One region of the Kinneretia sp. DJ1R-11 genome, then DNA from elsewhere that is predicted to be linked to it. Evidence: riboswitches for the same ligand, from Rfam matches in the RefSeq annotation. Region 1 holds a riboswitch; the other holds the start of a gene.
What was found. A riboswitch is a leader RNA that binds a small molecule or an ion and turns the genes downstream of it on or off. The one in region 1 is predicted to bind glycine.

Region 1 (3,253 bases):
GGCGCGGCTGGCGTCGCCGTTCGGGCTCGGGCTCATGGCAGTCTCCTTGGCTCTCCGGCGCCCCGGCGTTTGCGGGGGCGCGGTGATGGATGCGTGCACTGTGCCGGGCTCTGACGCTGGGGACGGGTCCGCTCGGCTCTGGCCTCAGGGTAGAGGAAGGCCGGCCGGCTTACAAGGCCCGCGCCAGCGGGCCTGGGCCGGTTCGCTCAAATGGCGGCTTGCGCCCGGCCGGCCCAGGAATCGACCTCAGGCCCGCAGAAGGCGTAGTTCAGCTCGGGCCGGCGGCCGCAGATCAGGTCCGCCAGGGCCGCGGCCGAGCCGCAGCTGTGCGTCCAGCCCAGGGTGCCGTGGCCGGTGTTGAGGAAGGGGCGGCCGACGCGGCTGGCGCCGATGTAAGGCAGGTTGGAGGGCGTGGCCGGGCGCAGGCCGGTCCAATACTGGGCGCCGCTGGGCTGGCCCTCAGGCGCCACCATCTGCGGGAACAGCTCGCGCGTGCGCCGCAGCAAGGCTTCGCAGCGGCGCAGATTGAGCGTGCTGTCATAGCCATTGAGCTCGGCCGTGCCGGCCACGCGCAGGCGGTCGCCCAGGCGCGAGAACACCAGCTTGTACTCGTCGTCGGTCAGCGAGACCTGGTAGCTGTGTGCGGGCGAGATCACCGGCAGCGTCATCGAGTAGCCCTTGGCCGGGTAGATGTTGAGCGACACACCCAGCTCGCGCGCCAGGCCGCGGCTGAAGGAGCCCAGGCAGAGCACAAAGCGGTCGGCGCCCAGGCGCTCGATTTCACCGTTCGCATCGGCCACGATCACCCGCGCCAGATCCTGGCCCTCGCGCTCGCAGCCCAGCACCCGGGTCTGGTATCGGAACTTCACCCCGGCCTGCGCCGCCAGGGTGGCCAGGGCCTGGGTGAAGCGATGGGCGTCGCCCGATTCGTCGCTGGGCGTCATGCTGCCGCCGACGATCTGCGCGCGGCATTGCGCCAGCGCCGGCTCGATGGCCACGCATTCCTCGGGCGTTTTCATGTCCAGCTCGCAGCCTTGCTCGCGCATGATGCGGGCCGGCTCCTGCGCCGCGGCGTACTCCTGCTCGCTGGTGTAGAAGTGCAGGATGCCCTGCTGGCGCTGGTCGTAGGCGATGCCGGTGGCGGCGCGCAGGCGTTGCAGCTGCTCGCGGCTGTAGAGGCCCAGATTGACGATGTTGCGGATGTTGTGGGCGGTGCGGCCCGGCGTGCATTCGCGCAGGAACTGCAGGCCCCAGCGCCACTGGGCCGGGTCGGCGCGCAGGCGGAAGAGCAGGGGCGCATCCTCCTTCATCAGCCATTTCAAGACCTTGAGCGGCGCGCCCGGGTTGGCCCAGGGCTCGGCATGCCAGACGGAAATCTGGCCGCCGTTGGCATAGCTGGTTTCCAGGCCGGCCGCGGGCTGGCGGTCGATCACGGTGACTTCAAAACCCGATTGGCGCAGATACCAGGCGGTGGTGACGCCGGTGACCCCGGCGCCCAGGACGATTGCGTGCATGGTGTGCACTCCTGAAACAAGACAAACAGACCGTTGAGTGAGACGCGCAGGCGTACGCCCAGGCCCAGCGCGGGCTGTGTTTCATTCCAGGCAGGTGAGGCACCCCAAAGTGGTGCGCGAGCCAGGTGGAGCACAGATCGGGCAATGGCAGAGCGTGCGCTTGACGCGCGCCGCTCCCGCTGTCCCTGTTACCTGAGAGATTCAGCCGCGCCCCGGGGGCATGGCCTTGCTCCTTCGGTGGCGGCTTGCGCATCGGCTGCGCGGGCCGCTCTCTCCAGCATTCGGCTTGTTGACGGATCCAGTACGGGGCCTGAGCGAGTATGGGAGCTTGCGCCTTCGGCGGCAGGGCCCGGCTGGGCCTGCACTCTCCTGAATCCGAGGCGCAGTGTAGGGGGCGGCCGTGCCACTGGCTCTAGGGGCAAATGCCGGGGGGGGCTTTGGCGCGCTTGCCGAGCGGCGCTGGCGCAAAGCTCGCAGAATCAGGGCCTTCGTTTTTGGGGCCAGGATGACTGGTTGATGTGCATGCGTGCTTGGATCTTGGGAGCTGCCCTGGGCGGCGTGATGACGATGGCTGCGGTCGCTCAACCGGCGCCGCTGGATCCGCGCGTGCAGCAGATCCTGGCCGAGATCTCGGCGCCGCGCATCGAGCAGCGCATCCGCCGCCTGGTCGATTTCGGCACCCGCCACACCTTGTCCGAGACCGAATCGGAGCAGCGCGGCATCGGTGCCGCGCGGCGCTGGATCCAGGCCGAGCTGGAGCAGTGCGCGCGGCGCAGCGGCGGCCGCCTGCAGGTGAGCCTGGACAGCTTTGTCGAGCCCGCCGGCAACCGCATGCCGCGCGCGGCCACCCTGGTCAATGTGGTGGCCACCTTGCCCGGCACCGCGCCGGCGGCGGCCCAGCGCCTGCTGGTGGTCAGCGGCCACTACGACTCGCGCAACGGCGATGTGATGGATGCCGAGGGCGCCTCGCCCGGTGCCAACGACGACGCCTCGGGTGTGGCCGCGGTGATGGAGCTGGCCTGCGCCATGGCCGGCCACCGCTTTCCAGCGACCCTGGTCTTCATGGCCGTGCCGGGTGAAGAGCAGGGTCTGCTGGGCGCCACCCACTGGGCGCGCGAGGCGCGGCGCCAGGGCTTGCCCATCGAGGCCATGATCACCAACGACATCATCGGCAGCCCGCGCGGCGATGCCGGCCAGGTGGACGAGCGCCAGCTGCGCCTGTTTGCCGACGGCCTGGACCCGCTGCTGCGCATGCTGGTGGCCGCCCGCGCCAACACGCCCACGCCCGATGCCGAGGCGCGCGCCAACGAGGCTGCGCGTGAATCGCTGCAGCAGCTGGTGTTGGCCGGGGGCAGCGAAGACCTGCCCACCCATCAGCTGGGCCGCCATCTGAAAGCTGCCGGCGAGCGCTACCTGCCCGGCTTCACCGTCAACCTGATCCAGCGCCGCGACCGCTATCTGCGCGGTGGCGACCACCTGCCCTTCCTCGAGCGCGGCTATGCCGCGGTGCGCTTCTCCGAGCCCTTCGAGAATTTTGCGCACCAGCACCAGAACCTGCGCGAGGAGAACGGCGTGCGCTACGGGGACCTGCCCGAGTTCGTCGATTTCGCCTACGTGGCCAATGTCGCCCGTATCAATGCCGCCGGCTTGGCGACGCTGGCGCTGGCGCCCACCGCACCGCAGAACGTGCGCCTGGACGCCACGGAGCTCAGCAACGACAGCACGCTCAGCTGGACCCT
Region 2 (3,253 bases), on a different contig from region 1:
CCTCGGGGATGAAGACTTGCCGCTCCTGGGAAGCGTCCAGCACGACACCATGCCAGCGCAGAAAGCTTGGCGAGTCCGCACGCAAATCGACCACGACATCAAAGACGCGGCCGGCAATGCAGCGCACCAGCTTGGCCTCCAGCGCCGGCGCATGCTGAAAATGCAGGCCGCGCACCGTGCCACGCTGGGCCGTACGGCTGAGATTGCTTTGCTTGAAATGCAGGCCCGGCCGGCCCAGAGCCGCGAACTCCTGCTCGCAAAACCAGCGCGTCAGGCTGCCGCGGGCATCACCGCGCGGCTGGGTCTCGATCTCCCACAGGCCGTCTATCGGGCTCGGCGAAAACTTCAAGGCCAGACCTTCCAGGGCGCGGCATTGGCCTGCCAGAGTTCCTCCAGCCGGGTCTTGTCGCGCAAGGTGTCCATCGGTTGCCAGAAGCCCCGGTGGGTGTAGGCGGACAGCTGGCCCTGGCGTGCCAGGGTCTCCATCGGGCCGCTCTCCCAGACGGTGGCGTCGCCCCGGTCGATCAGCTCGAGCACCGAACGCTCGAGCACAAAGAAGCCGCCGCTGACCCAGCTGCCGTCACCGAGCGGCTTCTCGGAAAACTTGCTGATACGCTGGCCCTCGATATCGAGCGCGCCAAAGCGCCCGGGCGGCTGCACCGCGGTCACGGTGGCCTGGCGGCCTTGTGCCTTGTGGAACTCGATCAGCGCCGTCAGGTCAACATCGGCCAGACCGTCGCCATAGGTGAAGCAGAACGGCCCTTGGTCGGCGCCGTCGCTCAAATAATGCTGCACGCGCTTCAGGCGGCCGCCGGTCTGGGTGTGTTCGCCGGTGTCGACCAGGGTCACGCGCCAAGGCTCGCAATGCCGGTCGCGAATCTCCATGCGGTTCTCGGCCAGGTCGAAGGTGACGTCGGACATGTGCAGGAAGTAGTTGGCGAAGTACTCCTTGATCACATAGCCCTTGTAGCCCAGGCAAATGATGAAGTCATTGATGCCGTGCTGCGAATACAGCTTCATCAAGTGCCACAGCACCGGCCGGCCGCCGATCTCGACCATGGGTTTGGGGCGCACCGAGGTTTCCTCGGCCAGGCGCGTGCCCAGGCCTCCGGCAAGAATCACGGCCTTCATCGCAGGGGACCCTCCATGGCTGACACGCTCCCATCCATTGCACTTATGAACAATTCAGCATAAAGCCTGGCTGCCATGCCCAAAAGCCGGAGTCGCACCGCAGAGAGCCGCCGTCTTTGCCACAGCAGCGGTCAAAAAACTTCGGCCGAAGCCCCAAAAAGCGCCGCTACAATCCCGCCGGTCAGGAGAGAGCTTCCTCGCGGAAGCCGCCGAAGGCGCAGTGGCACTGGTGATCCCACGCTGCGAACGCTCAGGCAAAAGGACTGATAAAACGCCCGTTCACAAAACGTCGGGCGTCCTCACTGGAGAGAGACGGGTTTCGAGCCCGTCCACCGAAGGGGCAAGCTGTTGGCAATACGCCGGCGGCCAATCTCTCAGGTAAAGCGGACAGCGAGGGCATACCCACCCCACTCCTTGAGCCGGTCTCGAGGGTGTGGGCCAGATGTCTGCCCTCGAAAGTTGCCCGCCATGTCCGCTGCTGACACCTCCGCCCCCCTGCTCAAGACCCCGCTGCACGCTCTGCACATCGAACTCGGCGCCAAGATGGTGCCCTTCGGTGGCTATGACATGCCGGTGCAGTACCCGGCCGGCGTGATGGCCGAGCACAAGCACACACGCGCTGCCGCCGGTCTGTTCGATGTCTCCCATATGGGCCAGGTCCGCCTGATCGGTGACGGCGCCGCCGCTGCGCTAGAAACCATCGTGCCGGTCGACGTCATCGACCTCGGCCTGTTCAAGCAGCGCTATGCCCTGTTCACCAATGAGCAAGGCGGCATCCTGGACGACCTGATGATCGCCCGCCGCCCGGACGACCTCTTCGTGGTGGTGAACGCCGGCTGCAAGGTGCAAGACATCGCCCATATGCAAGCCAAGATCGGCGACAAGTGCCAGGTCTTGCCCCTGCCCGAACAAGCCCTGCTGGCCCTTCAAGGCCCGCAGGCCGTGACCGCCCTCTCGCGCCTGAACGCTGACGTGGCCAAGCTGACCTTCATGACCGGCGGCTTCTTCAATCTGGACGGCATAGCCACCTTCCTGACCCGCTCGGGCTATACCGGCGAAGACGGCTTCGAAATCTCGGTCCATCAAGACCAAGCGGTCGAACTGGCCCGCAAGCTGCTGGCCCAACCGGAAGTCAAACCCATCGGTCTGGGCGCGCGAGATTCGCTGCGCCTGGAAGCGGGCCTCTGCCTCTACGGTCATGACATCGACACCAGCACCACCCCGGTGGAAGCTTCGTTGACCTGGGCCATCCAGAAGGTGCGTCGCGCCGGTGGCGCCCGTGCCGGCGGCTACCCCGGCGCTGTCGTGGTGGACGAACAGCTCGCCAGCGGCGCCGCCCGCAAGCGCGTCGGCCTGGTCAGCAGCGAACGTATGCCGGTGCGCGAAGGCGCCAAGCTGGTCAACGCCGAGGGCGTGGAAATCGGCGTGGTCACCAGCGGCACCCTGGGCCCGACGGTGGGCAAACCGGTGGCCCTTGCCTATCTAGCCAAGGAATTCGCCGCCCTGGGCACCGAGGTCTTTGCCATCGTTCGCGACAAGCGCACGCCGATGACGGTGTCCAGCACCCCGTTCACACCCAACGGCTATTTCCGCGGCTGAGCGGCTGAGCGCTTGAGAGTCGCTTCGACTCATATCGCGCTTGCCCGGCCACGACCGGGCACCCTACATTTCAATTTCCTTTCCCCCACCTTCCGAAAGCAACGGAGCACCGCATGAGCACAATCAAGTACACGCCTGACCACGAGTGGGTCCAGATCGAAGCCGACGGCATCGTCACCGTGGGCATCACCGTGCACGCACAGGACGCACTGGGCGATGTGGTGTTCGTGGACCTGCCGGCCGTGGGCAGCAGCTTCGCCGCCAAGGAAGTGGCCGGCGTGGTCGAGTCGGTCAAGGCGGCCGCTGATGTCTACATGCCGGTGTCCGGCGAAGTGACCGAAGTCAACGAAACCCTGCGCGACGACCCCTCGCTCGCCAACAGCGACCCGCTGAAGACCGGCTGGTTCTTCAAGGTCAAGCTCAGCGACGCCGCCGAGCTGGACGGCCTGATGGACAGCACCGCCTACGACGAGCTGGTCAAGAACAGCTGATGCACTTGGCCGCGGCGACTCCGTCAGTGAGG

Region 2: it holds a riboswitch for glycine, as region 1 does, so the genes downstream of both, gcvT (glycine cleavage system aminomethyltransferase GcvT) here and LNV23_RS23440 (D-amino acid dehydrogenase) in region 1, are expected to answer to the same signal.

The regions. Positions count from the first base shown of each region.
Region 1 covers NZ_JAJIRR010000023.1:9,666-12,918, forward strand. Annotated here, with positions in the region: gene fusA (elongation factor G) at 1-36, opposite strand, end outside; gene LNV23_RS23440 (D-amino acid dehydrogenase) at 207-1,523, opposite strand; glycine riboswitch at 1,684-1,802, opposite strand; glycine riboswitch at 1,804-1,896, opposite strand; gene LNV23_RS23445 (M28 family metallopeptidase) at 2,037-3,253, shown strand, end outside.
Region 2 covers NZ_JAJIRR010000007.1:124,455-127,707, forward strand. Annotated here, with positions in the region: gene LNV23_RS13450 (dTDP-4-dehydrorhamnose 3,5-epimerase family protein) at 1-349, opposite strand, end outside; gene rfbF (glucose-1-phosphate cytidylyltransferase) at 346-1,131, opposite strand; glycine riboswitch at 1,304-1,407, shown strand; glycine riboswitch at 1,424-1,532, shown strand; gene gcvT (glycine cleavage system aminomethyltransferase GcvT) at 1,600-2,730, shown strand; gene gcvH (glycine cleavage system protein GcvH) at 2,844-3,221, shown strand.